3 regions of the Halomonas sp. H33-56 genome follow, and region 1 is predicted to be linked to each of the others. Evidence: riboswitches for the same ligand, from Rfam matches in the RefSeq annotation. Region 1 holds a riboswitch; each other region holds the start of a gene.

Evidence for each region. Region 1 has a riboswitch for thiamine pyrophosphate ahead of tenA (thiaminase II). Riboswitches for the same ligand answer to the same signal wherever they lie in the genome.
Region 2: another riboswitch for thiamine pyrophosphate. It lies ahead of NFH98_RS06700 (3-oxoacyl-ACP reductase); the one in region 1 lies ahead of tenA (thiaminase II).
Region 3: another riboswitch for thiamine pyrophosphate. It lies ahead of NFH98_RS06710 (sodium:solute symporter family protein); the one in region 1 lies ahead of tenA (thiaminase II).

Annotation. Positions count from the first base shown of each region.
Region 1 is NZ_JAMSHP010000001.1:1,334,314-1,348,102, forward strand. It holds gene thiC (phosphomethylpyrimidine synthase ThiC) at 1-1,846, opposite strand, end outside; TPP riboswitch at 1,924-2,058, opposite strand; gene tenA (thiaminase II) at 2,070-2,738, opposite strand; TPP riboswitch at 2,820-2,973, opposite strand; gene NFH98_RS05950 (GSCFA domain-containing protein) at 3,737-4,795, shown strand; gene NFH98_RS05955 (hypothetical protein) at 4,792-5,496, shown strand; gene mdoH (glucans biosynthesis glucosyltransferase MdoH) at 5,696-7,597, opposite strand; gene NFH98_RS05965 (OpgD/OpgG family glucan biosynthesis protein) at 7,597-9,183, opposite strand; gene NFH98_RS05970 (DUF4870 family protein) at 9,547-9,903, opposite strand; gene NFH98_RS05975 (lysophospholipid acyltransferase family protein) at 9,900-10,841, opposite strand; gene NFH98_RS05980 (DUF4870 family protein) at 10,843-11,235, opposite strand; gene NFH98_RS05985 (VOC family protein) at 11,334-11,720, opposite strand; gene NFH98_RS05990 (class I SAM-dependent methyltransferase) at 11,762-12,400, shown strand; gene NFH98_RS05995 (MFS transporter) at 12,599-13,789, shown strand, end outside.
Region 2 is NZ_JAMSHP010000001.1:1,507,873-1,510,777, forward strand. It holds gene NFH98_RS06695 (SOS response-associated peptidase) at 16-690, shown strand; TPP riboswitch at 789-887, shown strand; gene NFH98_RS06700 (3-oxoacyl-ACP reductase) at 935-1,744, shown strand; gene NFH98_RS06705 (LLM class flavin-dependent oxidoreductase) at 1,744-2,905, shown strand, end outside.
Region 3 is NZ_JAMSHP010000001.1:1,511,478-1,525,266, forward strand. It holds gene NFH98_RS06710 (sodium:solute symporter family protein) at 1-989, opposite strand, end outside; TPP riboswitch at 1,070-1,172, opposite strand; gene NFH98_RS06715 (hypothetical protein) at 1,232-2,020, opposite strand; gene NFH98_RS06720 (sensor domain-containing diguanylate cyclase) at 2,192-3,871, shown strand; gene NFH98_RS06725 (TolC family outer membrane protein) at 4,348-5,715, shown strand; gene NFH98_RS06730 (hypothetical protein) at 5,699-6,556, shown strand; gene NFH98_RS06735 (SapC family protein) at 6,601-7,404, shown strand; gene NFH98_RS06740 (LEPR-XLL domain-containing protein) at 7,476-13,789, shown strand, end outside.

The sequences.
Region 1 (13,789 bases):
CGTAGTCGCGGACCTCCTGGCTGATCTTCATGGAACAGAACTTGGGGCCGCACATGGAGCAGAAGTGGGCCACCTTGGCGGAGTCCTTGGGCAGCGTCTCGTCGTGATAGGCGCGGGCGGTGTCAGGGTCGAGGCCCAGGTTGAACTGGTCCTCCCAGCGGAACTCGAAACGCGCCTTGGACAGGGCGTTGTCGCGGCGCTGGGCGCCGGGATGCCCCTTGGCCAGGTCGGCGGCGTGGGCGGCAATCTTGTAGGTGATGATGCCGGTCTTGACGTCGTCCTTGTCGGGCAGGCCCAGGTGTTCCTTGGGGGTGACGTAGCACAGCATGGCGCAGCCGTACCAGCCGATCATCGCCGCTCCGATGCCCGAGGTGATGTGGTCGTAGCCCGGGGCGATATCGGTCACCAGTGGCCCAAGGGTATAGAAGGGCGCCTCGTCGCAGTACTCGAGCTGCTTGTCCATGTTCTCCTTGACCAGGTGCATGGGCACGTGGCCGGGGCCTTCGATCATCACCTGGACGTCGTGCTTCCAGGCGATATGGGTCAACTCGCCCAGGGTCTTGAGCTCCGCCATCTGGGCCTCGTCGTTGGCGTCGGCCACCGAGCCCGGACGCAGGCCATCGCCCAGCGAGAAGGCCACGTCGTACTGCTTGCAGATCTCGCAGATTTCCTCGAAGTGGGTGTAGAGGAAGCTTTCCTGGTGATGGTAAAGGCACCACTTGGCCATGATCGAGCCACCGCGGGAGACGATGCCGGTGACCCGGTTGGCGGTCAGCGGCACGTAGCGCAGCAGCACGCCTGCGTGGATGGTGAAGTAGTCCACGCCCTGTTCGGCCTGCTCGATCAGGGTGTCGCGGAACACCTCCCAGGTGAGGTCCTCGGCCACGCCCTTGACCTTCTCCAGCGCCTGATAGAGCGGCACCGTGCCGATCGGTACCGGCGAGTTGCGGATGATCCACTCGCGGGTTTCGTGGATGTTCTGGCCAGTGGACAGATCCATGATGGTATCGGCGCCCCAGCGGATGCCCCAGGTCATCTTCTCGACCTCTTGCTCGATGGAGGAGGTCACCGCCGAGTTGCCCAGATTGCCATTGATCTTCACCAGGAAGTTGCGCCCGATGATCATCGGCTCGGCTTCCGGGTGGTTGATGTTGGCGGGGATGATGGCGCGCCCGGCGGCGACTTCCTGGCGCACGAACTCGGGGGTGATCTCCTCTGGCAGACGGGCGCCGAAGCCCTGCCCGTGATGCTGGTGGCCGAGGATGCGCTCGACCTCGTCGCTGCCTCGATAGTCATCGGCCAGGGCCTGTCGACGCTGGTTCTCGCGGATGGCGATGAACTCCATCTCCGGGGTGATGATGCCGCGGCGGGCGTAGTGCAGCTGGGTGACATTGCCGGCGCTGCCGTCGGCGCCACGACGTGCGCGGCGCGGCGTGCGGGTCAGTTCGAAACGCAGCGGGGCGAGTGTCGGGTCGTTGGCACGCCGGCGACCGTAGTCCGAGGTCGGTCCATCGAGCCATTCGGTGTCGTCGCGCTCCTCGATCCAGGGCCGGCGCAATTCGGCAAGCCCGTGACGCAGGTCGACCTCGACCTGGGGATCGGTGTAGGGGCCGGAGGTGTCGTAGACCAGCAGCGGCGGATTGGCCTCGTCGGCCCCGGAGGTGCGGGTCGCTGACAGCGAAATCTCGCGAAACGGCACCCGCAGGTCGTCGCGGGAGCCCTTTACATAGACCTTGCGCGAACCCGGCAGGGGCGTAACTGCGGCCTGGTCGACCTGGGCGGTCTCGGCCAGGAAGTGCGCGCTATGGCGGGGTTTGTTTGCGGAAACGGGGTGATCGAGCGGCATTGGCTTGTCCTTCTCACGGCACTGGGTGCTGTCGTTGTTGTGTGCATCGCGTGAGGAAGGAGGGGGCGTCGTGGCCTGGGCCGTGAGCGCTTGATCCCTACGCTGGTCCTCACCGCGATGCCATGGCATCGGGGTTACCCCCAGATCAGGTTCAACGGGTCCCATGCGCTGCATGATCTCAGCCGCCTCTGGCGGCCCCCCGTCAAGCGTGGTGCTGATTGTGTTAGTCGCTTAGATCGAGTCCCATCTGCCAGAAGTCGATCTCGAGTCGTGTTGCGTCGGCGAAGATCCGTGACAGTCGCGCAAAGCGCTCGCCGGATACCTGGGCCAGCTGATCGTCGAGCCAGGCCTGCTCCTGGCGTGCGGCGGCCTGGAAGTCGTCGCTTTCGTACATGGCGATCCAGGCGTCGAAGGGATTGTCGGCACCGCGCAGGGTGTCCGAACGGGCGTTGAGGTTTCGTGCGATATCGGCGTAGCCGACCATGCAGGGGGCCAGCGCCACGTGCAGGTCCAGGAGGTCGCCGCGGCTGCCGGCGTCCAGCACGTAGCGGGTATAGGCCAGGGTAGCGCGAGCTTCGGGCAGCTCATTGAGTTCGGCCTCGCCGATGCCCCAGTCGCGGCAGAAGGCGAGATGCAGGCCGAGTTCCACGTCGAGGATGGTCTTCATGCCGTCGAAGGCGCCGCGCAGCTCGTCGAGGCTGTGGCTCTTGTAGGCCGCCAGGGCGTAGGCCCGGGAGAACTGCAGCAGAAACAGATAGTCCTGCTTCAGATAGTGACGGAAGCTGGCGTCAGCCAGTTCACCACGGCCAAGGGCGAGCACGAAGTCGTGTTCGATGTAGGCGTGCCAGTCATCGCGGCAGGCGTCGACAAGATCGGTAAAGCGGTAGCCCATGTTGCCTCCGGTTGGTGCGGATCCGGAGTGCGGCGGCTGAGGACACGGCGACGAGAAAGGAGGGAGGTGCGCGCGCAGGGGCTGTCACCACCGCCTGATTCCCTACGCCGGTTCAAGGTGTGAAGCCACACCGCACCCGGATCAGGTTCCACGGGATCGGCGCTGGCGGCCGGTGATTCGTCACCCTGGCCCTGCGCCATCTCAGCCGGATTCACCGGCACCCCGTCAAGCGAGTCTGGATCGAGTCTAGCATGACCTCGAAGGGAGTCCACCTCGGCTTGGCAAGAACCGATCCCGATCAGTAGATACGCCGCTGGGGGGAGGAGGTTTCCACGATATCGCGAGAGTGCAACTGCCCAGATATCTGGAGAAGTTTCCGCATGGTTGAGAATGCATTTTATCCGATTGAGGAAAAGTGGCGAAGTAGAGTCCTGATTGATCAATTCGACAAAGTTTCGACGATTTTGTTGTTATTTAAAGGGATGTTTGCGTGGTTTTTCTTGGATGTTCTCTGGATTGTATTTGCGTGTTTTGCGGCTGCCTGATAGAGAATATGTGAGAGAATCTAGAGTGAAAAAAGTACGTTTGTTTTATCGATATTCTGACAGTCGTTGTGCGCTTGATGACTCCTTTGTGAAGAAGGACAGAAGGTGACAGGTGTGTTGGTCCCGTCTTTATGGGAAGCATTGGTTCGCCGAGTTTTCATGGAAGCTAAAAATGCTTGCTTTGTTCTCTTTTGAACCACCCGTGGGGCAGGGAAATGGTGCATGGGAAAGGTTCTATGAAGGGCTCCGGGGCCGTTGTCAGTGCTCGTTTCTCAACACAATAGACAAATATTTCGCCTATCTTTTTTTATGCAAATATTTTAGAAAGGAAGACGAGATGCCAGTGTTGGCGTAAACACTCCTATTCGTCGTGGTAATGTGTGATTTAAGATAGACGTTATCAATTTTGTTCGTTCACGACCGATGTTATATATTATGTTTGAGGTGATTAATATGAATCCATATTCGACACTTCCAGACCGTGCCTTCTGGAAAAAAGCTGTATCAGAAAAGTCGATTTTTGACATATCCAATTTGTGGTCTCCAAAGTTCAAGATCACAAAGGATAGTAGGGTGGTTACCTTCGGTTCCTGCTTTGCGCAACATATTGGAAACGCTCTTGATAGCAGAGGGTTCAACTGGGTCTCGACAGAAACTCCACCTAGGGGGCTCTCGCAGGAAAATGCAAAAAAATACAATTACAATATATTTTCGGCAAGAACCGGGAATATATACACCACCTCATTGTTGAAGCAGTGGGTAGAGTGGGCAACAGGGATAAAAGAGCCGCCTGAGGAGATTTGGGAAAAGAACGGAAGGTTCTATGATCCCTTTCGCCCCGTGGTGGAACCAGAGGGTTTCTGTAGTAAAGAAGAGTTAATGCTCTCTCGAGAGGAGACAATAAAAGCGTTTAGGGAATGCATCTTCTCATCAGACTTCTTTGTCTTCACCCTAGGGTTGACTGAAAGCTGGTTCAATTCGGAATACGGCTACGAGTATCCGATGTGTCCCGGGACTTCAGCAGGGACCTACCTGAAAGGTATCCATGCGTTCAAGAATCAGATGTATCCCTCTGTGATGAATGATCTGCGAGATGCCATAGAAATAATGCGTCATGAGAATCCTGAGTTACGCTTTATATTGACAGTTTCCCCTGTTCCTTTGGTAGCGACAAACTCCAGGAACAACGTGATCGTCGCTACAATGGAATCCAAGTCAGTGTTGCGTGCCGTGGCTGGGCAGATTTCTAGAGGTTGTAATTATGTGGATTATTTTCCTTCGTATGAAATAATCAACAGCCCGGTTTTCAAGGGGGTGTTTTTCGAACCCAATCAACGAAGTGTTAACCCCCACGGTGTCGATTTTGTGATGAATCATTTTTTTTCTTCTCTGAGGAAAAAGTTTGGCGCTGAGATTTTCGGAAAACAAAACAAGAGGGTAGGTAGCGTAAAGAAAATGAATGATCTGGTTTGCGAAGAAGAGATCTTCGACGCCTTTGGAGGTAAGGAATGAAGAAAAATATTTGTGTGCTGGGCAATAGCCACGTTGGTGCTTTGAAAAGAGCCTGGGACCTGATGCCAGAGTGGCATCAAGAATATAATCTTGTCTTCTTTACCGCTAGAAGTAATGGCTTGGGTGGACTGATTCTCATCGATAATAAACTGGTTCCAAAAACAGATAGATTAAAGAGGACCATCACCTATACATCGGGTGGCAAGAGTGAGATTGATATCGTTGAATATGATCTATTCTTGATTTACGGACTTCAGATGGAAGTTTTTTTTGTCGAACCTGGAAAATTTTTTTCATCAGCAGTAATAAAGCAAACCGTGCTGGATAGTGTCAAGGGTACGACGTCCTGGAAGATCATGGAAATGATCAGGAGCGTGACCAATAAAAAGATATATGTTGGACATAATCCCCTGCCTATTCGGAAGAAAGGTGATGATAGAAGTTATCCTCCGGAAAGCTACCTGTCCGGAATAAAGTTGATGAACGATGAAGTGTATGATAAATGCAATGCCGAGTTGATCGCTCAGCCTGCTGATACCATCGTCAACGGATTTTTTACGGAGCGGGAGCTCTCGAAGGGAAGTAAAAGATTGCCTGTAGGGGATGCCATGGATGAGGAAGCGCATCCAGACCATGATATCAGGCATATGAACGAAGAGTTCGGGAAAAAGTGGCTATCCTGCTTTTTAAGTAGAGATTGACAAAGGGTTTTCCTGGCGGATGTGTGTTATCCGGAGCTGGAGAACGCTCTTTGTAGAGCAAAGCGTTACCACCAGACAGCGGCAAACAGATGAATCATGGATCACGCTACTATGCTTGACGTGTAGTAGTCCGCTGGGATTCCCCCTCCGGATGATGCAAAAGGAGGGGGAGGACACAACGCTGTGCCACGGCACCGGCTCAGTCGACGGGCTTCTCGCCGGAGACCTCCGGCGCCGATTCCGTGCCGTGCTCGCGAAAGGACTGCACCGGCATCTCGCGGGGGATTTCCCGTGGCGGCTCAGCCGGGGTCGCCGGCGGCGGTGGTGCCTCGGCGACGCGAAGCTCGCCTACCACCGCCGGGGGGCGGGTCTCGCTCGGGACCAGCAACAGGCCGGCGCGCCTCAGGGCCCGGCCGATGCTCAGGCTGGAGCTCCAGCGGACCAGCGGGGCGGCCATCACCAGGCCGAGCCACACCGGCGTCAGCCAGATGAAGAAGCTCGGGGTGAAGGCCCAGGTCACCAGCGCCCACAAGGCGCCGATCAGTGACCATAGCCAGGTGTGGCGAAAGGCTTCCTTCCAGGGCAGGGCGCGGCCCTCGCGGGACTGTGGATCCCAGGCCACGGTGCGGCCGCTCAGTACCTGAATCACGAAACGACTGTGGAACACCATCATCAGCGGCGCGATGAGCATGGCAAACAGCGTCTCGAGCAGCATGCTGGCGACGAGCCGGGCCCGTCCGCCATAGGCCTGCGGGTTCTGGATCAGCCCCAGCACCAGCCCCAGTACCTTGGGCATCAGCAGCATGCCCAGGGTGCCGATCAGCAGCGGCATGATCAGGTTGGGCGGGGCGATCGGCCAGTCGGGAAACAGCTGCGAACTCGAGGTGAAGAAGTTGGTCGGCACCAGCGCCCGGATCAGGGCGTCGATGGTGCTGATCACCAGAATCGCCAGCCACACCAGCGACGACAGGTAGGCGAGGGCACCGAAGAAGAAGTGCAGACGGCTGAGCACGTGCAGTCCGCGCCCGCCGAGCAGGCGCATATGCTGCAGGTTGCCCTGGACCCAGCGCCGGTCGCGTTTGGCGTAGTCGAGGATATGACTCGGCATCTCTTCGAAGCTGCCGCCCAGGTCGGTGCGCATGCGCACCTGCCAGCCGGCACGGCGCAGCAGCGCCGCCTCGACGAAGTCGTGGCTCAGGATATCGCCACCCAGCGGTGGCTTGCCGGGCAGCTCCGGCAGGCCACAGGCATCGGTGAAGGCGTCCACGCGAATGATGGCGTTGTGGCCGAAGTAGTTGGCCGCGGTGGCGTGCCAGAAGCTCAGACCGCTGGCCAGCATCGGCGAGTAGAGTGCAGCAGCGAACTGATTGGCGCGGCCAAACAGACTGTCCTGGCGCACCGGAATCGGCACCGTCTGCAACAGGCCAAGGCGCGGGTTGGCCATCATCTCGTCGATCAGCTCGATGACGGTAGTGCCGCTCATTAGGCTGTCGGCGTCGATCACCAGCATGTAGTCGTAGTGGCTGCCCCAACGGGTGCAGAAGTCGCCCAGATTGCCTGCCTTGCGTCCGACGTTACTGTCACGGTGGCGGTAGTGCAGTTGGCAGTGGCCTTCCAGGCGCTTCTGCAGCTCGGCCATGGCGGCCTTTTCCTCGGCCACCACCTCGTCGTCGGTGCTGTCGCTGAGCACGAAGGCTTCCACCTCGATGCCTTGCGGCAGGTCATCCAGATCCTTGCAGGTGGCCTCGAGTCCGGCGGCGACTCGCAGCACGTCCTCGTTGTGGATCGGCATCACCAGGGCGGTGCGGGAGTGGGAGCCTTCGGGCCGCATGGGATAGGAATGGCGCGGCTTCAGGCTCAGCGGGTCACGCCCGGTCAGGTTGAGCACGAAGCCGATCAGCGCGCTCCAGAAGGCCATGGTGATCCAGCCGAAGGTGATCGCGAACAGGCCGATGATCGCCATCTCGAGCGGACTGATGCCCTCCACGTAGAGGATCCTGAACATGGTCCAGACCCCCAGCGCCGTGGTGGCGGCAATGGCCAGGCCGACGCCAAGACGTCGCAGGCGTGGCCAGGGTACCTCGGGAGTATGGGCGTTCATCAGGGGCTCCAGATGCTGTTCCAGGTTTCGCTCAGGCGCTCGCCACGAAGCATGAGAGTCAGGCGGATATCAGCGGGCTGGTCGCCATCGGGCAGCAGCGTGAAGCTGGCGCGCCAGGTGTCGTCGTCGGGCAGCGGTGTGACCTTGGCCTCGGCGGTCTCGCCGCTGGAGGTGGTCAGGGTCATCTCGACCGGTTGGCTGGCATCGAGTCCCTCGAGCTCACCGCCGCGGAAGTCGATGATGAACTGGCGCAGGCGCTCGTTGGGGGGATCGCTCTGTCCCGGCACACCGCCCCAGCCCTGGCGCGAACGCACCACACGAGCCAGCGGTTCGGCCGTGGGGGTGTCGCCGAAGGTCCAGGTACGATAGCGATAGGTGCGGGAGTCGCCGGCCATCAGCGGGTTGGCGGGCACCCAGTAGGCGGTGATGTTGTCGTGGGCCTCGCTGTCGGTGGGGATCTCCACCAGCTCGACATGGCCTTCACCCCACTCGCCCTGGGGTTCGACCCACTGACTGGGGCGACGCTCGTAGCGGGCCTCCATGTCCAGGTAGGCGTTGAAGTGCTGGGGCCGCTGGACCAGGCCATAGCCCTTGGGCGAGGTGTCCTGCAGCCCGGAGATCTGGAGGCTTTCGGGGTTTTCCAGCACGCGCCATGTCCACTCGCCGGTGCTGGTGGCCATCAGCAGGCCGCTGGAGTCATGTACCCGGATGCGGTAGTCGTCCTCCTGGCGGCGATCCATCTCGCCATGCAGGAACATGCTGGTCAGCGGTGCGACGCCGAGCTTCTCGACGTCTTCCCTGGCAAACAGGCGTGCCTCGGTGTCGACCTGGGTGCGCTTGCCCGGGGCGATGTCGAAGCGGTAGGCGCCGGCCAGAGACGGGCTGTCCAGCAGCGCCAGCACGGTCATGTGGGTATCGCCGGGCTGCGGCTTGACCAGCCAGTATTCACGAAAGGCGGGAAACTCCTCGCCCTGGGGCAGGGCGGTGTCGATGGCCAGGCCACGGGCCGACAGGCCGTAGCCCTGGTCGCGGCCGACCAGGCGGAAGTAGGACGCGCCCAGAAATACCGCGAACTCATCCTTGTAGTCGGCGCGGTTGAGCGGGTAGTGCAGGCGAAAGCCGGCATAGCCGAGCCCACTCAGGTCGAGCTCGGCGAGGTCGGCGGCATCGTCGTCGTAGCGAAAGCGCTCAGGCTCGAAGGGCAGCGAGCGTACCTCGCCATCCTCCAGCAGGTGGATATCCACCGGCTGGTCATACAGAAAGCCTGGGTGGAAGAGCTCCACCTCGAAATCGCCATCATCCTTCCACAGTGCCCGCTCATCGCGGTAGCGAATCTGTCGGTAGCGATCGTAGTCCATCTCGGTGAGGGCCTCGGGCAGCTCGGCCGAGGCCTCTTCATAGGGGGACGCGGCCAGTTCCTTGGCCCGGTTCGTGACCTGTTCGAACAGCGCGCCGGTCTCGACGGCCATGGCCGGCGTCGTCAATGCGGCGCTGGTGATGACGCCGACGAAGGCGAGCGCCAGGTTGCGCGAGCCAGGTCGCCGCCGTGCAAGGGTGTGTCGTGCTCGAGATATTGCCGTGTCCAAGTGCGCTCTCCTTGCGAGCGGACGAACGCCCGGTGGCTCGGGTTCGCCCGCTGGGGGTGTAGGGGATCCTTCTGCCGTTCACATCGATGGCATGTTCTATGCGACTTTCTATGCCACTTTCTATGTCGCTTTCTATGCCAAATCGAGCCAGCCTTTAATCTAGCCTATTGGCCGAGACAAAAGTTGCAATAGATGTCATTCGAGTGCATTTGAGGGTTTGTGCTAATTCGGGTTCCGTGTCGCCGATTAGCGACGGTGTCGGGGTGGGCAGGTTACTGAGCGGTAACGTTCAGGTGGCCAAGAGCGAACGACTGGGAGTCCAGGAAGGGAGGTTGCATGTTTGGGGGAAGAGTCTTGCCGCGCCTACCATAGCCAGCTGGATGGCCTGGGCGGCGGCAGGCGCTGGTGCAGGGCACGCCAGCCGACGATGCAGCGGATCACGAACCAGGCGGTGACCAGCAGTGGGGGCAGTGCCAGGCCGATGATCAGCACCGACAGTACCACCGCGGCGACCATGTAGAGCAGGCCGATCCAGAAGGTGCTGATCAGAAACTGGTAGTGGGCACGCAGCCAGGGGGCGGCGTCGGTGCGATAGACGTAGGCGACGACCAGCGCGATCAACAGTGTCACGAATCCGCTCACCAGCCCTGCCAGGTAGAGCAGATAGAGGACGTGGCCGACGCGAGTCTCCGGCGGCGGTGACACTGACGCTGTCGTCACTTCATGTTCCTCGAGCTGTAGAGGCGGTAACGGCGGAAGTCGGGATCGCCACGTTGTTCTTCCAGGGTCTTGGTGTAGCGCTTGTATTCCCACTGGTACTGGGCCGGGTCGAGTGCGATCACCGCCTCGATGCTGGCATTGACCCCGCTGCAGGAGATGGTCTCGTCTTCATCGTAGACGCGCTCGTCGGCGGCCAGGAAGTACAGCGCGAAGCCCCGCCCGGGACGGCGCAGAGCGACGCCGGTCACGACCCTTGCATTGGTGCGCGACACCAGCTTGGGCAACAGGGTGGCAGTGTAGGCGGGGCGCTCGAAGAAGGGCGCGAAAACGCCGCTGCCCCAGCTGGGTTCCTGATCGGGCAGGATGCCGACGGCCTCGGATCGCTTGAGCGCCTTGAGCAGCGCCGCCACGCCTCGGGGGTTGGTCGGCACCAGGCTGGCGCCGCAGCGCTCGCGCCCGGCGCGGATGATCGGGTCCAGCGGTGCCAGCTTGGGCGGCTCGTACATGGCGGTGAAGGGGAAGTGGCTCGACAGCCAGAAGTTCAGCACCTCCCAGTTGCCGAAGTGAGGCGCCAGGATGATCACGCCCTTGCCCTCGGCGCGGGCATCATCCAGCAGTTCGCGGCCATGTACCTCGACGATGCTGTCGGCCACTCGGTCGGGGTCGCCCTGCCAGGCAAAGCCGAGTTCCAGCATGGTGGCGGTGGAATGCTTGAGGCTTTCGCGCCCCAGGGTGGCGCGACGGGCCTCGGTAAGGTCGGGATAGACCACTTCCAGGTTGAGCCTGGTCACCGCGCGTTCGCGCTTGAGCAGGGGGTAGGCCACATTGACCAGGGCGACGCTGAGTCGCCACAGGGTCGTCGGTGACAGTCGTGACAGTATCCGCCACAGGCGTGATATCGCGGTAGCCTGGAGTCGCTGTTGCCAGGGGACGTTCATATCAGATCAACCAACTTTCCACATTGTCCGGAGCGCGCTTTTCCTGCAGTGCCTTGAAGCCTTTGACGCAGCGCACGATCAACCACACCGCCAGGGCCAGCAGCAGCGGCAGGCCGATCACGATCAAGGTCAGGATCGAGGCCACGATGCCGTAGAGCAGGCCTATCCAGAAGGTACGGATCTGGTAGCGATAGTGCTCGTCTAGCCACTCGGGGCCCTTGCCACGGTAGACGTAGGCGATGATCACCCCGATCACCGCGGTGAAGCCGGTGACCAGGTTGGCCAGCAGCAGCGCGTAGCCCACCAGCGACATGGTGGTGTCGGCGGGGGGCGTGTCGCCAGGTGAGGGAGGCTCGACAGTGGGTCGTTGAGGCGTAAGGTCGTGTTGGCTCATCCATGGTCCCTTGGGTGCATGTCATACGGCCCCGTTATCATACCCAGCCTGTGCCGCATTGCCATGACAGGCGAAGCGACCCGCAGGGACGACCGACGTTACTCCTGTTTGAGCGGACGGCTGATCTCCAGCAGGTTGCCGTCCGGGTCGCGAAGATGCAGCGACTCGATCTTGCCGGTGGCACCCTGACGTTCCACGGGGCCCAGTTCCACCTCGACCGACAGGGCATCGAGGTGAGCCTTCACCTCAGCCAGCGGCAGATGGCTCTTGAAACAGACGTCGAGGCTGCCTGGGGTAGGGGTGGCGGCCCTGGGGGTCACGTCGGTGGCGGTCCAGTGCAGGCGCAGGGCCAGCTCGCCGAGCATCAGGTCGACCCGCTCGGTATCGCGATAGCGGACGTCCAGGCCCAGAACGCGGGTGTAGAAGTCCACGGCGCGGGAAATATCGGTCACGGTGATGACCAGGTGATCTAGACCTGACAGCATGCCTCTCTCCACAAATGATCCAAGTCCCAGAGAATACGACGATGCCAAGCTGTCCGCTATGCGCAAACCCGACGACGCACCACTTTCATGCGGACGGGCGCCGCGACTATTTTCGCTGTTCGGTATGTGACCTGGTGGCGGTGCCTCCCGAGCAGCGACTGGGACCGCAGGCCGAGAAGGCGGTCTACGATCAGCACGACAACCGCCCGGATGATCCCGGCTACCGTCGTTTTCTGGGTCGTCTGTTTGATCCCCTGAGCGAGCGTCTGTCGCCGGGTGCCGAGGGGCTCGATTTCGGTGCGGGGCCCGGTCCGACGCTGTCGCTGATGTTCGAGGAGGCGGGGTTTGCCACTCGGATCCATGATCCCTACTACCACCCCGCGCCGGAGAACCTGAAGCGGTATTACGATTTCATCACCGCCACCGAGGTGGTCGAGCACCTGTTCGCGCCCGGCTCGGTGCTGTTTGCGCTGGCGCGACAACTGCGACCCGGTGGCTGGCTGGGGCTGATGACCAAGCGCACGCCGGAGGACTTTGCCCGCTGGCACTATATTCGTGATCCCACCCATGTGGTGTTCTTCAGCGAGACGAGTTTTCGCTGGTTGGCCGAGGCACTCGGCATGAGTGTCGACTTCCCCGCGGCCGATGTGGTTCTGATGCGCCGTGACACGAGTCACTGAGGCCGGATTTATGCTTGACCAACAATGCGTTACAGATGCATGGGTGACGCCCTTCGAAAGACATTGACAGGCGCGAAAAGGGGGGTATATTCGCCGCCCAAGAGTCGTCGATACGCACCGCGACGGACGGACTCGAAACATCAACACCCACCCGCCGCCGCCGTCCGCGTCGTCCGCATCGCTGGAGCCCGACTCCTCATGTCTCCCCAACTTCTGGCCATGGCCCTGCCCCCCGTTCTGGGGCTATTCATTCTGGGCATCGGCAACGGTTTTCTGTCTTCGCTTATCACCCTGCGCCTGGACGCCGCCGGTGAATCGCCGGTGGTCATCGGCTGGGTCTCCGGCGCCTACTTCATCGGTCTTGGCCTGGGTGCCCTGTTCAACGACCGGCTGCTGCTCGCCATCGGCCATATTCGTGCCTACGGCAGCTTCGCCTCGCTGGTGGCGGTGACGGTGTTGCTGCAGGGGCTGATCCTGGATCCGGTGGCCTGGTTCGGCCTGCGTCTGATCGGTGGCTGGGCCACGGTCGGGGTCTTCCTGGTGATCGAGAGCTGGCTGCTGGCCTCCGGAGACTCCAAGGTGCGCGGGCGTCTGCTGGCGCTGTACATGATCGCCCTGTACGGCTCAGGTGTGCTCGGTCAGCTGCTTTTGGGCATCACCCAGAATATGGGCGAAACGGCCCCCTTCATGGTCATCGGTGCCCTGGCCTCGCTGTCGGTGCTGCCGATGGCGATGATTCCGCGGGTCACGCCACTGCTCGACAAGGTCGAGCCGCTGTCGCCGCTGCGCCTGATGATCCTCACCCCCACCGGGGTGGTGGGGGCCTTCGGTTCCGGCATGCTGGCGGCTGCGGTGTACGCCCTGATGCCGCTGTACCTCCAGCGTACCGGCTTTGATCTGGCCGAGGTCGGCCAGCTGATGGCGATAACGGTACTCGGCGCCATGCTGCTGCAGTATCCGGTGGGCCGCTGGTCGGATCGTCACGACCGCCAGCTGGTGCTGATCCTGATCGGTCTGTTCTGCCTGGCCATCTCGCTGGCGGTGCTGCTGCTGCCGTTGCCGAGCTGGGGGCTGGCCGCGCTGCTGTTCCTGCTGGGCGGTGGCGTCTTCTCGTTGTATCCGGTCTCGGTCAGCCACTCGGCGGACCGTGCACCCGCCGGCGCCCTGGTGCCCATGAGTCAGGGCCTTTTGCTGATCAGCGCGCTTGGCTCCTCGGTCAGTCCGCCGCTGGTCAGCCCGGTAATGGCGGCGCTTGGCGATACCGCCCTGTTCATGGCCTTCGGCGCCCTCGGTGGCGCCCTGGTGCTGTTCTTCGCCTGGCGTCGCCTGGTGCGTCCGGCGCCGGTGCCGGTGGTGCCGTTCTCCCCGGCGACGCCGTTGTCGTCGGTG
Region 2 (2,905 bases), 170 kb from region 1:
GTAACGGAGGTAACCATGTGCGGCCGTTTCGCCTGTTACACACCTTTTGCTCAGCTGGCGGCGCTGATGCGCTTGCCGGTGGCGCCGCGCCTGCCCGAGCAGGAGCCGCAACCTCGCTACAACGTCGCGCCAGGCACCTGGATCACGTCCCTCGCCATGGAGGGGGAGGGCGTACCTTCCTTTGCCTCGATGTGGTGGGGCTATCGACCCCACTGGGCCCAGGCCGGGTCGCCGGAGCCGATTAACGCCACCGTGGAGAAGGTCGCCACCTCGCGCTATTTTCGTGGGGCCTTTGCCCGCCATCGCTGCCTGGTGCCGGCGGACGGCTGGTACGAGTGGCTGCCGGGCGAGACCGGCAAGCAGCCCTATTTTTTATGTCGTGAAGATCGCGCGCCGCTGTGGCTGGCGGCAATCTTCAGTGAAAGGGCTGACGGCAGGCCGGGCCTTGCCATCCTTACCGAACCTGCCCGGGGCTGCGCGAGTCAGGTGCACGCCCGGATGCCGCTGGCGCTGGACGACGGCAGCCTTGAACCCTGGCTCGATCCTGCCCTGAGTGATCGCCACGTCATGCGCCAGACGGTGCGGCATCTACCCGCTGGCGCCTTCGAGGCATGGCCGGTCTCGACCAGGGTCAATCGGGCGGGAGAGGAAGGAAGTGACTTGATGCAAGCCGTCCAGGCACCGGGCTGACCGTCGGGTCTGAAGCGCCCATCTGCATGCCCTGGCTGCGGTGATGTTCCAGGTGCTGCGCGGCTTGTCCGTCCCGCGCCGATGGGCTAAGGTCGAAGGCGCATGGCACGGGGTGTCTCGCACGATAGCGGGGCTGAGAAACACCCGTCGAACCTGATCCAGTTCATACCGGCGAAGGGATGTCAGCGCAGTCGTCAGTCCAGGGGTCGGCGTGCGTTCCTCGCCTCGACCAAGGACCCGCCAGATGACCTTTTCCGACGCCTCACCCGCTACCTCCGCAAGCCCGCCCGCGCTTCCCATTTGCCGCCAGCTGGTCGTCGTCACCGGCGCCGGACGTGGCCTCGGCGTCAGCCTGGCGCGCAGTTTCCTCGAGCAGGGCGCGCGGGTGGTGGTCAACTATCGACGCAGCGAAGAGGGCGCCAACGCGCTGGTAGCCGACTATCCCGAGCAAGCCTTGGCAGTGGCCGCCGACGTCTGTGATCGCAGCGCCGTCGATGCCATGTTCGCGCGTGCCCGCGAGCACTTCGGCGCACCGGTCACCACCTTGATCAACAATGCGCTGCCGGACTTCGCTTTCAACGGCGACGCCCGTCCCGGTCCCGACGAGCTGACCTGGGAGCACCTCGATCATCAGCTTCAGGGCGTCGCCCGGGGAGCACTGAACACGGTGCAGGCGTCGCTTGCCGGCATGCGTGAGGCCGGCTTTGGTCGCATCGTCAATATCGGTACCAACCTGTTCCAGAACCCGGTGGTGCCCTACCACGACTACACCGCCGCCAAGGCGGCGCTGCTGTCGCTGACGCGCACCCTGGCCCACGATCTGGGCCCGGACAACATCACCGTGAACATGATCTCCGGCGGCCTGTTGCGCACCACCGATGCCTCCCGCGCCACGCCGGAGGCGGTGTTCGATCTGATCGCCGCCAGCACACCGCTGCGACGGGTGACCACGCCGCAAGAGTTTGCCGACGCCGCGCTGCTGTTCGCCTCGCCCTGGTCGCGGGCGGTCACCGGCCAGAACCTGGTGGTCGACGGCGGACTGGTGAAGGACTGATGGCCAGCATGCACCTCAATCTGTTCATCATGGGCTGTGGCCACCACAAGGCGGCCTGGCGTCATCCCCGTTCCAGCGTCGAGCGCCTGGCCGATATCCGCTACTACGAGGAGCTGGCGCGGCTCGCCGAGCGGGGTCGCTTCGATGCGGTGTTCTTCGCCGATGGTCACGCCGTGGGCAGCGTCGCCGACGGCCCGCTGTGGACCCTGGAGCCACTGACCATGCTGGCGGCCATGGCGCGGGCCACCGAACACATCGGGCTGATCTCGACCGTCTCCAGCACCTTCTATACGCCGTTTCATGCTGCGCGCATGCTGGCCTCGCTGGACCATATCTCCGGCGGACGCCTGGGCTGGAACCTGGTGACCTCGATGTTCGACAGCGAGGCGCGCAACCATGGGCTCGAGGCCATGCCAAGCCACGCCGAGCGCTATGCCCGGGCGGAGGAATTCGCCAATACCGTGCTGGCGCTGTGGGACTCCTGGAGTGACGACGCCCTGGTGAGGGACCGCCAGGGCGATTACGTCGACGCCAGCCGGGTCGGTCCCATCCATCATCACGGCGAGCACTTTCTGGTGGATGGCCCGCTGACGGTGCCGCGTCCGCCCCAGGGCCACCCGGTGCTGTTCCAGGCAGGCGCCTCGGATCAGGGCCGTGACCTGGCCGCGCGCTACGCCGAGGCCATCTACGCGGTGGCCTACGATCTGCCCTCCGCCCAGGCCTACTACAGCGACCTTCAGGCCCGGGTAAAGGCCGCTGGCAGACCGAAGGTCGCGATCATGCCGGGGCTGGTCACCTACGTCGGCTCCACCGAAGAGGAGGCCAGACGCAAGCAGCGGGAGCTCGACGAACTGTTGCCGGTGGACAGCTCACGGCGCCAGTTGAGTCAGTTCATCGGCCAGGACGTGAGCGACTGGGAGCTCGACGCCCCGGTGCCCGAGTTGCCGCCACTGGAGGCCTTCAGCGGGCCCAAGGGGCGCTACGCCACGATTCTGCGGATCATCGAGAGCGAACGACCGACGCTGCGCCAGTTGCTGGGACGGCTCGCCGCCGGTGGCGGCCACTGCACCATGGTCGGCACCCCGGAGCGTATCGCCGACGAGATGCAGCGCTGGGTCGAGCAGGGCGGGGCGGACGGCTTCAACCTGATGCCGCCGTCGC
Region 3 (13,789 bases), 180 kb from region 1:
GCGCTGCTCATCACCAGGGCCAGACCCAGCGGAATCAAGGCCAGGGCGAACCACAGCGGCACCTCGGACAGCAGCACGCTGAACAGCGCCACCGAGCCGTCTCCCTCGAGCCCGAGGCCGACGAACGCCAGGCCGAACAGGCCCATCAGCACGATCACCGGAAAGTTGAACAGCCCTGCGATCCAGAAGCCCCGCCGCAACACCTTGCTGTCCCGGGCGGCGTAGATGCGCTGCCAGGTGCCCTGGTAGAACAGGCCGGTCAGCATCACCGCGATAAAGAACGTCAGGCCGGCACGCAGGCCACCGGCATCGGTGACATCCAGCAACTGGGGCGCACGTTCCTGCAGGCCCTCGAGCGTCGGCGCGACGCCGCCGGCGGCCTGCCAGCCGAACACCAGCAGCAGCGCCAGCAACGGCAGGATCACCAGCATCTGTACCTTGTCGGTGAAGATGGTGGTGCGCAGGCCGCCGTAGAAGGTGTAGAGCAGGGTCGCGATCATCACTACGCAGGCGGTCAGCCACAGCGGGATCGGCGCCAGCAGGGTGACCATATGGGCGATTGCGGTGAGGCCTGCCGCCAGCGAGATGAACAGATAGAACAGCATGATCGTCAGGGTGAAGGCGTACATGGTGCGCCCGTAGCGATGGATCACGAACTCGGTGAGGCCGTGGCCTTCGGGGATCAGCTCACGCATGCGTCGTCCCAGCGGGATCATCACCAGGCGCGGGACCATGGAACCCAGCGCATAGCCCAGTACCGCGCCGATGCCGCCCCAGGTGGCCGCCTGGGCGGGGCCGAACAGGATCCAGGTGCCCAGGGTGGTGGCCACCAGGGTCAACACCGTGGCGCGGGTGTTCTGGCTGTTGCGAGCCGAGATGTAGTCATCCAGGCCGCCCTGACGACGTCGGGCATAGATCAGGCCGGGGATGGCAAAGATGGCGGCGCACAGCAGAAGCCACAGCGCCGTCCAGGTGGGATCGAGCATCATCGAAAGAAGACCTCTTTCTTGTCGTTGTCCGCAGGGACCGGTGGACAGGCGGGACGAGCGGCGGACAGGAAGAAAGAGGAGATAACGCAACCATCCTTCCCTTCGCCGGCATGACCCGGATCAGGTTCAAAGGGTTACCGCGTGATGCGGAATCTCAGCCGTCAGGCTCCCCCAGGAATGCGCACAGCGTAGGACCGCCTCCGATGGCTGTCAATTGGCGCTTTGGCCGCAGCGACGGGGCGTCAGACGGTGGGCGAGGTGCGCAGGCTGTGCCAGCCATCGTAAAGCCAGTTCGCCGCTCGGCGTGGATCGATTTCAGCCATCGCCAGATAGCCATGACAGCAGGCCTCGCGGCTCGCTCGGGCAATGGTCGAGGCGTCGGTGGCGTCCATCACCAGGGTGCGTCGGTGCCCGCCGCCGCCGCGCAGGAAGGGGGCCGCGGGAGCGCGCTGGAACTCGACGCCTGCCGGCAGGGGTGCTGTCGAGTGATGCGTGTCGGGGTAGTCTGGGGCGCACAGGATGACCTCGAAACCGAGCCGTTGCCCCTGGCGCGCCAGGTCGGCATTGACCGGGGAGTGGCCGGTCAGTACCAGACGCAAGGCCGGCTGGATCAGCACCTCGACGACGTCGTCGCCGATCTGGACCAGCGGACTGGTTGGTGTGGGTCGCTGCAGGTTCATGGACGTACTGCCCAGGCTGACGCGGCGAATCAGCGATGGCTGGCCGGCGAGCGTTGCATGGATGACCTCCAGGTGCACCAGGGTCTCGCTGCTCGGTGACAGGCGCTCGACCAGACAGGGGGTGCCATCGTTGGCGTTGTTGTCGATATTGACCAGGCAGGCGCCGCCGTCCCGGGCCTGGGTCAGCAAGATGGGCTGTCCGGCGTACCTGGGGCCATCGGCATCGCTGGTGACGCTCAGGTGGGGGAAGGCGGGAGCAGGGGTGTCCAGGCGCGTGCACAGCCAGCTGGTATCCCCGCGATTGGCCAGCGTCAGGGCGTGTTCGATGGCGACAAGGTCCTGGTGGTTCATGGGCAGCTCCCGCGGCGGTGTCGGCGACGCCAGCATAACGTGGAAGCGGGCAAGCGAAATAATCCGGCATCTATAAGCATCTTTTCATAGGCTAGAGAAGACGGCACGCGAGCCGCCAGGGTATTGACCTGCTGCCGGTCCAGGGCAGGGCTTACGCAAGGAGATGTCCTCATGGAGCGTTTTGCCTGGGTGGAAGAGGCATTGGTGTCGTCCGGAACGGTGCTGGTACGCCTGACGCCGGAGTTGCAGGTGCACGACGTGGTCGGTGATGCCGTGCGCGTGCTGGGCGAGCCTGGAGACGTCTGGATCGGGCGGGGGCTGGCAGAGCTGCCTGGCGAGGCCGCGGCAGTAGCTGAAGCCTGGGTCTCCCGGGGTGCCGCTCACGTTGCCAAGCCTTCGATGCCGCTGGAACTGGGCGATGGTAGCTGCTGTCGCCTGGCCGATGGTGGGCTGGTGCTGCGACTGTCGGCTCGGCAGAAGGCAAGCCGCGGTGTCATCGCGCGGATGGCCGACCACCTGCCGGTGATGGTGGCCTACGTCGACCGCGACTTCTGCTTCCGTTTCAACAATCGTGCCTACCTCGACTTCATCGGCCTGCCTGCCGAGGCGCTGATGGGGCAGCCGGTGTCTTCGGTGCTCGATGCAGACTCCTACGCCAAGATCCGGCCACGTTTCGATCTGGCGCTGGCGGGGCAGGAGGTCAGCTACGAGGATTCCCTGGTGCTCCAGGATGGTCGCCAGATCTACTTCAAGGTCCACTATCTGCCGGACCTGGTGGAAGATGAGGTGATGGGCTTCTACGCCATCATCCAGGACGTCTCCGAGTATCGCTCGATGATCCAGCTGTTGCGGGATGTCCATACCGGGGTAAATCGCACCGATATTGGAGTATCAGAGATCGTCGACATGCTGCTGCGTGACGCCTTGAGCTACCTGAAGCTGGATATCGCGCTGGTCAGTCAGGTCGAGGGGGAGCGTTACACGGTGCGCTGGGCGGCCTCGGATAATGCGCCAGTAGGGGCCGGCGATAGCTTTGCACTGGGTGACACCTACTGTCGGCTGACCCTCGACGCCGATGACGTCTTCCATACCCACCGCGCCGGGCAGGACGAGCGAGTCAAGGGCCACCCCTGCTACGAGAACTTTCAGCTGGAGACCTATATCGGTGCACCGCTGCGGATCCAGGGCAAGGTATGGGGAACCCTGAACTTCTCCAGTCCGTCGGTGCGCCGGCACGCCTTCAGCGAGGTCGACATCGAGTTGGTCCGGCTACTGGTCGGGGCCGTCGAACGTGTCATTTCCAACGAGATGGAGGTCGAGCGTATTCGCCTCGAACGTGATCAACTGGAAGACCAGGCGATGACCGATGCCTTGACCGGACTCCCCAATCGAAGCCAGCTGGATCGCCACGTCACCCGCCTGATCGAGGAATGCGACAGTGGCGGGATGGTGTTTTCGCTGGCCGCGGTCGATATCGACTTCTTCAAGCAGGTCAATGATGGTTTCGGTCACGCGGCCGGTGACCAGGTGCTCACCTGGCTGGCGCAAACAGTAGCCAACTGCCTGCGTGATGGCGATCTGGTGGCGCGCACCGGCGGCGAGGAATTCGTGGTGGTCATGCGGCGCACCGCCTTGCCCGAGGCGATCAAGGCGGCCGAGCGGGTGCGTCGCGCGGTGGAAGGGGGGGAAATCACCCTGTCGGATGGACAGACGATTCGCATCACCATCAGCATCGGCGTCAGCCAGTATCGCAAGGGGGAGGGGTTTGCACCGCTGTTCGAGCGCGCCGACCGGCGCCTGTACAGCGCCAAGCGTAGTGGTCGCAACCGCATTGCCAGCCTGAATGAATAGCGCCCAGGTGTCGCCAGGTGCGGCGTTGTCATCGCTGACGTAGGACTTTGCTCGTTCTTTCGGTCTAGTCTGAAAGGATCAGTGTGGGTGGTTGGGTAATCTCAGGTGGCTGGGCTGAGGTGACAGCGGCTGCCAGGCCTTGAAGCAATCTGCTTGGCGCATGACTGCCGCCGCTCCCGTGTACCTGAAGATGGTCTCTTGTCCCGCGTAATTTCGGAACTTTCCAGGTTTCAATGTGTTACCCGATTCCCTTCGGTGGCGGAATGCGATAGCGAGTATGAACTTTCTCATCTTTTGCGATGTAGTTTCCTACTGCGTCGATACTGCGTTGATCATGTTGCCTGCAAAAGAGTAGATGGGAGCTGTGTTCCTACAAAAGATGTGGGTAATATCGTACATCCGTTGTTAATAAAATATTACAAAGCAGTTGCGCAATGCCGGTGTTTGTCCCACCGGTGCGCAGGGGAAAAATCATCATGCATCTCAACAAGCTTGCGTTCGGCCTGGCGTTGGGCGGGTGGGCGTGCCTGCTTGCTCCGTCCGTGCTGGCAGAAAGTCTGCTGGAACTTCACGAGCTCGCGGTGGACAGCGATCCTCAGTTTCAGGCCGACTTTCATGGTAAGCAGGCCACCGATGAGCGTTACTATCAGGCGCGCTCAGCGCTGCTGCCGCAGATCAATGTCAATGTCGAGCGCAGCGAGATCTCCCAGGACATCGTCAGTACCGACAACGAGGTCTACGGCAGCGGCAGCACGTCCTACCCGACCACCGTCTACGGTGTCTCGCTCGAGCAGTCGATCTATGACTATTCCCGCTGGGCGGCCTTTGGCCAGGCCAAGCTGGAGATCCAGCAGGCCGCGTCCGAGCTCGAGGTCTCGCGCCAGGATCTCTACCTGCGGGTGGCCGAACGCTACTTTGCGGTACTCGCCCTTTCGGAAAACCTGAGTTTCCTGCAGGCCGAAAAGAAGCAGGTCCAGACCAATCTCGAGCAGGTCAGGGCGCGTTTCGAGGACGGTTTGATTCGCGAGATCGACCTGCTCGACGCCCAGGCGCGCTTTCTGCAGGTCGAGGCGCGCGAGCTGGACGTGGCCAACCGTCTGCGCGATGCCCTCAATGCCCTGGCCGAGGTCAGCGGCGTGCGTCCGGTGGAGCTTAGCCTGGTCGATGAGGACCTGACGCTGGCGAGCCCAGAACCGTCGTCAGTCGAGGCCTGGATCGAGCTGGCGATGCAGCGCAATCCTCGTCTATCAGCCGCACGGCTGGCGGTGGAAGTGGCCAATCAGCAGGTCAAGGTGAGTCGCGGTGGTCACTATCCGACCCTCGATCTGAGTCTCGACTACGACAATGACGAGACCGAGGGCTCATTGTTCGGCGGCGGCAGCGAGGTCGAGACCCAGACCATTCGGGTCGGCCTCGATGTGCCGGTCTACAGCGGTGGGCGAGTGTCGTCGGAGGTGCGCGAAGGGACCCGTCTGATCGAGGCAGGGCAGGCTCGACTCGAACAGGTGCGGCGAGAAATCGACCGCGAGATACGTGCGGCTTTCGAGGGTATCGTCACCGCCATGTCCCGGGTCAGGGCGCTCAGCGAGTCCTTGACCGCCAACCAGCGCATCGTCGAATACCGCCAGGTGGCCTATGAATCCGGTGTCATGCCGGTGCTCGAACTGCTCGACGCCGAGCGCGATCTGTTCTTCGCCCGCAGCGAACTTGCCAGTGCGCGCTACGACTACCTGATCAGCGTGCTGCGGCTGAAGCATGCCGCCGGCGTCATCAATGGCGAAGACCTGGCGGAGATCGACGCCCATATGAATGACCGGATGGACCTCCTTGCCTTCCAGCACTGAACCCCGGGCCTTCGCCGAGCGTCAGGCGTTGATCGAGTCCTGGCTCGATAGCCTCGCGCGTCCCTACAGTGCCGAGCGCTCGGTCAAGTGCGCTCCCGCCCGCTGGGCTCCTCAGCGCAGGCTCTACAGTGTGCCGCTCGAGGGCGTTGACGCCGACGATCTTGCGGTGCGCCTCGAGGGGTTGCTGGAGTCGCTGGCGCTGGCGCCTGGCGACCGGAGGGCCTTTGTCGCCGGACTGTCGACGCAGACGATGGCGCACTATCTGCATCTCGGGCTGGAGGAGGCGACCACCAAGGTGTACTGGGAAGCGCCGCTGCCGGACAAGGCTCTGGCGGGGCGTCGCTTCCCGCTGTACCAGGCGTGGAAGTGGCGCCCTGGCGTCGACGCCAGTGTCTCCGACTATGTCCTGCTCGAGAGCGCCGAGGCGGTGCGCCATGCAATGGCGAGCACGCTTGCGGCGATGCCCCCGCTCGTCGGCGACCTGATCGAACAGCTCGAGGTCAGCCATGCGCTGGCACGAAAGCCCTGGCCACCGTTGACCGTGAGGATCGAGGAACGGCGCCAGGGCCGCGATACCGGTCGTGATTCCCTCAATCTGCATCTACATCCGGCCGAGATACGTCTGGGCGAACTGGCGGGCCTTTTGTTGTCGCTGGCTCGCGAGTGGCGCTGTACGTCGCGCGCACAGGCGATCGAGTGGATTGCCGCCCACGGCGACAAGCCGCTGAGCAACCTTTCTCTGGGGTTCGATGCGAAAGGCGAACCCTTCGTGACCTTCTACCACGGGGTGACACTGGTCTCCCCGACTTCCACCGGCGCGCTGGCCGCGCAACGACGCTGACGTCCAGGCCCAGGGACGACACTCAAGTACTAGAGGACGATTTCATGGCGACTCAACTTCTGATCTATCGCAACGTTCAGCCGATCACCCGCGACAAGCATGGCGAGCTGTCGCTCAAGGTCGGCAAGGACTTCGGCTTTGCCAGCGGGGTGAACTCGGTGCCGCTGATGGCGGCCGAATTTCCGACCGCCGCCACCGACCTGCCGATCGTCTTCACCAAGGCCGACGACGGGGTGCTGCCGGTCGCCGTGCTGGGACTCGAGCAGGACCAGAATCTGCTGGTGGACCGTGAAGGCCAGTGGCGCGGTGAGTACGTGCCGGCCTTCTTCCGCCGCTATCCCTTCGTGTTTGCCTCCGCCGATAACGACAAGACCTTCACCCTTTGCATCGATGATGACTACGAAGGGCTCAACCGTGACGGTCGCGGCGAGCGCTTCTTCGACGCCGACGGTGAGCAGACCCAGTACCTGGGCAAGGTACTGGACTTCCTTCAGGACTATCAGGCGCACTTCCAGCGCACCCGCGCCTTCTGCGCCCGTCTGGTCGAGCTCGACCTGCTCGAGTCGGTCGAGGCCCAGATTCGCTTGCCGGAAGGTGGTCAGCGCACCCTGACCGGCTTCCAGGCGGTCAACCGTCAGAAGCTCAAGGCGCTGCCCGAGGACAGCCTCAAGGCGCTGCTGGACAGTGACGAGCTGGAGCTGCTCTACGTCCACCTGCAGTCGCTGCGCAATCTCAATCGACTGAGCCGTCAGGCGCAGGGTGGTTCGCGGCTGGGTGCTCTGGCCAAGGGCGACCCCGCCGAGGAGGCGGTCGCGTCCGACGCCGAACAGGACACTCCCGTTCACTGATCGACCGAGATCAGGGGGCGTATCGTCGCCGCGATGCGCCTCTTGACGTTTTTCGCCACCGGAGTCCCCCCATGAGTCGCCACCAGCGCAAGCCTCTGTCCGAATTGATCGCTCGTCTTCTCCGCCAGCCCAGGCGTGCTCGTCGTGCCCAGGCAGAGCCGTCCCGGTTCGTGTTCGAGGGACTCGAGCCACGCATGCTGATGTCGGCGGACCCGCTGACCGCCAGCGTGGCCGGTGGTGCCGAGATGACGTTGCGGGTGGTCGAGGAGAACCAGCAGCAGGTGCTGCAGGTGGTCGAACTCGACGAGCAAGGCGTCAGTCAGGTGGTGGCCTCACGCGGTCTCGATGAGGCCAAGGCCAGTGGCGGCGTGGTCATCCAGGGCAGCGACGCCCAGGACATCCTGCGCGTGGACCAGAGCCTGCTGGGCCAGGCGGATGGTCTGCTGGTGAGCTTCCAGGGCGGCGACGGCGACGACGTCCTGGCACTCGAGCATAGCCAGGGGCTGACCATCACCTTCGCGGGGGGCGAGGGCGATGATCGCATCGAGGGCATCCAGGGCAACACCGAGTGGCAGGTGAGCGCCGATGGGGCGGGCAGCGTGGACTGGTCGAGCACCACCACGGCGGCGCGCAACGATAGCTGGCTCAGTTTCACGGGCATCGAGACGGTGAACGCCGCCTCCTATCGCCAGGGCGACGACGGCGTGCTGTCAGCCACGGACGATGCCGCCCAGCACCGGCTCTCGAGCAGCCAGGACGGGGCGCGTTGGTCGCTTTACGACGAGGGCAGTCTGGGGCTTGGCAATATCGCGTTCAACGGCATCGACCGACTCGACGGTCGGGCCGGCCAGATCCTCGACTTCAGCGACTTCTCCACCTCGGTAGAGGTCGATCTGGGGACCGGCAAGGCCACCGGCTTCGTCGGTATCGACGGCTTCAATCACGTTATCGGTACCGGCGGCGACGACCGCCTGATCGGTGATGTCACCTCGCAGGTCGACACTATCCTCGACGGGGGTAATGGCAACAACCTGATCGTCGGGGGCGGCGGCGACGATACCCTGAAAGCCGGCGCCGGTCGCAGTACCCTGGTGTCGGTGAGCGGCAGCGATCGCTTCGAACAGAGCGAGCTGGGCAGTGAGTTCACCCCCGAGGAGGCCGAGCTGACCTATGTGGTGCAGCGCGCATCCGGGGACATCTCCCTGACCAGCGCTGGTGCCACGGCCACGATCACCACCGGCGACGGCAGCCTGAGCTTCCAGCGCCAGCCCGTGGAACTGGTGCTGTCCGCCGCGGGGACCGGCCAGACGCTGAATGCCAGCGGCTACTCGCTTTCCGGCGTGACCTTCCAGAGCCTGGATGGCGCCAGCAATAGCCAACTTGTCGGCAGCGCGCAGGACGACCGATTCGTGCTCAGCGCCGGGGGCGGCAGTGTCCAGGCCGGTGGCGGCAACGACCGCATCGAGGCCAGCGCCGACGCCGACATGACCCTGACCGATACCGCGCTGAGCGTGACCGGCTGGACCAACTGGGTATTGGGCGACGTCGAACTCGCCACCCTGGTGGGCGGTGCTTCTGCCAATGTGCTGGACGCCTCTGCGTTCAGCGGTTCGGTTCAGCTGGAAGGCGTCGCCGGTGACAACACCCTCAAAGCCGGCGCCGGCGACGCGGTACTCCTGGGCGGCAGTGGCAACGACACCCTGGTCGGGGGTGTCGGTGACGACGTGCTGTTCGGCAATCGCGGCAGCAACAGCCTCGATGGTGGCAGCGGCAGCGACTCGGTGCTGGGCAGTACTTCCCACAGCTTACGTCTGTTCGGCGGCAGCGGCAGCGCCACCCTGGTGCGCGGTGACGTCGCCGAGGAGCGCGAGCTGGTGTGGTCGCGCAGCGCCGGTGAGACGGTGGTCTTCCACTTCGCCGGCGAGCAGACAGACGCGCTGGCCTGGGACGCCGACGCCCTGGCGGTACAGCAGGCGCTCGAGGCACTGTCTGCGGTGGGCGAAGGCAACCTGCAGGTGGCCCGCGAGCTGTTCGAATCCGCTGGTGAGCAGCAGGTACGCTGGCGCGTCAGCTTTATCGGCGACTTCATGGCCGTGGCCGACGACGGTGCCTTCGCCAAGGCGTTGGTCGGCAGTGGTCTGGCGTTGGGAGCTTCCGGGGCCAGCGCCACGGTGACCTCGACCCAGGTGCGCGCTCGGGAAGCGGGGCGTGACAGCCTGGTCGGCATCGAGCACGGCATGCTGCGTGCCGAGTTTGGCGACACCGTGCTCGACGCCAGCGGCTTTGGCGGCAGTGTCTATCTCCAGGGTGGCAGCGGCAACGACCTGATGATCGGTGGCGAGGCCACGACCCAGTTTGTGGCGGTGGCCGGAGATAACGTCATTCGTGCCGGGGCTGGGCAGAACGAGATCCGCGGCGGCGTCGGCCAGGATCGTCTGGAAATCGTCCTGGCCGATGGCCAGAACGCCGTCAATGTGAGTGGGGACAGCTTCAGCATCGACGGCGGGACCGCTTCGAGCTATCGCGATATCGAGGCGCTGACGCTGGTCGGCAACGCCGGCGCCAACACCCTCGATGCCAGTGGCTGGCACGGGGTCGGCGAACAGACCCGGGTCACTGCGTTGATGGCCGCTGGCGGCGCCTCCAACGCCGAGATCGAGACCTTCCTCTCGGCGCTGGGCGATGCGATTCCCGGTGCAGAAGACTTCGCCAGCCAGGCGGAGTACGAGTCCTATCTGGCGCGTTACGTCACCGGTAGCGAACTCGAGAACTCCGGCGCGCACCTGAGCTTCACCCTGCAGAACGGCGAGACGCGGGCGCTCAATGTGGCCGACGCCCGCACCCTTGGCGACCTGCTGGTGCTGCTGGACAACGTCGAAGGTCTGACCGCGAGCTTCGATGGTGCCAGCGGGCGTCTTGTGGTCACCGACACCACCACGGGAAGCGCGAGCTTCGCCGTCAGCGCCGACGCCACCGCGAAGATCCTGACCGATGCACTCGGCATGGGCGTCAGTGCCGACAAATGGCTGAGCACCGCCTTGAGCGGGACTGGCGTGGTGCTGGACGCCAGTACCGGGGGTAGCGACACCCTGACCGGTAGCCGTGGCGACGACCGTATCGTCGTCGTGTCCGGCGCCGCCAGTGTCGACGGCGGCGCCGGCACCGACAGCCTGCTGGCGGCGGCGGGCGACTCCATGACGCTGACCGATGGCGGGTTGGTCGTTGGTTCGGCCACAACCACGCTGTCCGGGATCGAGGCGGCGCGCCTGAGCCTGACCGGAGGCGCCGACAAGACCTTGACGGCCACTGCCTTTACCGGCGCTTTGGCCATCGATATCGCCGAGGCGGCGACCGGCACCATCGTGAACGCCAAGACCGGCGATCAGGTCGAGGTGGAACTGGCGGCGGGGAGCCTCGCCCGGCTCGACGACGTGACCGTCGGCGGGGGCGCCAGCCTGGTGGGCTACTGGGATGGCGACGCCTCCCTGTCCAACGTGACCAGAACGTTCTCCAGCAGTGTCGAGCTGCGTGCAGACGGTGCCTTGACCCTGGACAACGTCGATCTGAGCATGAGTGATCCGACGCTGGGACACGATCTGTCGATCCTGGCGCGTGAGCTGACGATCGGTGGCGATAGTGTGATCGATGCCGGTAGAGGCGAGTTGCACCTTGGCGCGCAGTTGTTTCAACCCCTGCTGGCGCCTGCCAATGGCCTGGTCGACGTGGGCCTGTTCGACCTGTCGGTGGATATCGACAAGGCCACGCTCAAGGGCGGGGGCGTAACCATCGATGCGCGCCTGGTGGATCCCGATCGCGACTGGTTCAACCTGCGCACCGGCGTGGCCTTCCTCGACCAGGGCATCGATACGGCGCTGGACTTCCTCCAGGGGCTGTCGCTGTTTGGCAGTGTCTCGGTGATGGTGGCCGAGGTCGCCATCGATATCGGCTCCGACGCGGTCATCACCGCCACCAGCGGGGACATCACCGTCGCCTCCGAGCTCGACATCAGTACCGAGGTGGGCGCCAGCAAGGCCTGGGGCCTGGGCGTGTCGGTCAGCACCCTGATCACCCGCTCAAGTGTGCACGTCCACGGTACCCTGAGCGCCGCCAATGACATCAACCTGAGCAGCAGTGTCAGCACCGCCCAGAGCGTCTCTGCTGAACCGGATGGCCTCAAGGGTGTGGCCGGCGCGGTGGCGGTCAGCGTGCTGGTCAGCGATTCCCGGGTGATGGTGTGGGAAGACGCCAGTCTGAGTGCAGGCAATGATCTGGTGGTTGCGGCGACCAGCGTGGAGGAAAACGAGACCTCCGCCAGTTCCGCCCCTGACAAGGGCAAGGTCGGCATCGCCCTGGCGATCAACGTCGAGACCAGCAACACCGAGGCGCAACTGGCCGGTGACGTCAGCGTGGGCGGCGATCTGACACTGAGCGCCGAGACCTCCCAGGGTGAAGACCACGGCGGTACCAGCGCCAGCGCCGGTACCGCCCCCGGTGGTGGCCCCGATAGCCTTGTCGACGGGGCCACGGCCAGCGCCGAGGACCTGTCGCCGACATCGGTGATCGGCAACTTTCAGGAGGCGCTCAGCGGCGTCATCGGTGACAAGATCAAGGAAGGCATCGCCGACCGCGGGCCTGCCTCCATCGGCGAGCACTTCAAGGAATCCCAGGGCCAGCAGAAGAACGCCCTGGACGTGGCCGCCGCCCTGGCGGTCTCGGTGGACATCAATCGTGCCGAGGCCCGCCTTGGCACCAGCGTGACGCGACTGGGCGCCATCGCCACCCAGCGCAGCGATATCGAGGTGGCCGGTGCGGTCAGTGTCAGCGCCACCAGCGCCCACCGCCCGGCGGTCAGTGCAGAGGGTTCGGCTACCGGCGTCGACCCCAACAAGAAGGAAAAGGAAGAGAGCTTCACTGACAAGGTGCTGGGCAACACCCTGATCGGCAAGCTGCGAGACGCCGCGGCGGAGTCCGAGGTCCAGGGCACCGACAGCGCCAAGGATCAGAAGGAAGACAGCCAGGTGGCCGATGTCGGTGTCGCCGGCGGCTTCGTCTTTGCGCTGCAGAATAACCACGCCGATGCGGTGGTCGAAGGCCTGGTGGACCTGGACGCCGGCGATGCCATCAGCGTCACCGCCGAGAGCCTCAACAGCGTCGATATGGATAGCCTGTGGGGGCGTCACCTCTATGTGGCGGGCAAGGCCCTGGGTGAACTCGATGGCACCTACGACCATGCAAGCGCCGACGGTGCGGCAGACCTGACCAACGGCGACAAGGTGCTGGTGGCCGATGACCACCAGCGCGGGGGCGAGGCCGGCCTGATCTATCAGTTCGAGGGGGCCGACGTCAGCGGTGTGGATCTCTCCAGTGAAGACTTCAGTGACGACAGCCGCTGGACTGCCCTGAGCTCGCCGTTGCAGACCCGCATCGAGGAATTCGTCGAGGCGCTCAACGCCTTTACTACCGGCAATCTGGGGATCAGCGGCAGCTTCGATAGCTGGACCGTGGCCACCGCCGAGGGGGGCAAGCTGGCCATCGCCGGTGCCGCCAACGTCTTCCTGGTCAATCAGGACAGCGAGGCCCGCATCCGCGAGGGTGCCCGGATCAATCTGGGGGGCGCCACCGATGTGGCCAGCGTCACACCCAGCGACGAGCAGCAGGTCGAGGTCATCGCTCGCAGCGACAACCACCTGTTGTCGCTGGTGGGCAATCTCAGCCTGCCGACCTTCGCTGGCGCCGACGAGGCCAGCGCCGAGGCCTGGCGTGACGCCTTCAAGAGCGATATCGATACCATCAAGTCCGGGTTCGCCGGCATCCAGTCCGATGGCAGCGCCATCGGTGCTTCCATCGGCGTGCATCTGCTCGGCGCGGATACCCGTGCGGTCATCGAGACAGGTGTGGCGCTGGTCGCCAGCAGTCTGGACGTGCGCGCCGACAGCGACACCCTGCTGATCGGGGCGGCGGTGTCCGGTGGCAAGGCCGACAAGGTCGCCTTCAACGCCACCTCAGTGGCCAATATCGTCGACAACACCACCCTGGCGCAGATTCAGGACGGGGTATCGCTGAACATTGGTGCCGTCTCGGTGGACGGGGCCAGTGGGCCGGCGCTCAGGGTCGGCGCCAACGACGACACCTACGCCTTTGGTATCGGCGGCAGCGTCGCCTCCGGCAAAAGCGCTGGCGTCGGTGTATCGGCGGTGGTCTCGGTGATGGAGCGCGACACCCGAGCGGTGATCGGTGGTGTGACCACGCCAGCCAGCGCCAGCGGCAACATCACCGTAGGAGGTGATCTGCTGGTCGAGGCCAATAACGGCGGGGTGGTAGCCAACCTCGCCCTGGCCGGAGCCAAGGCGGGCAGCAGCGGTACCAGCGGGCTGGATTCGGCGAG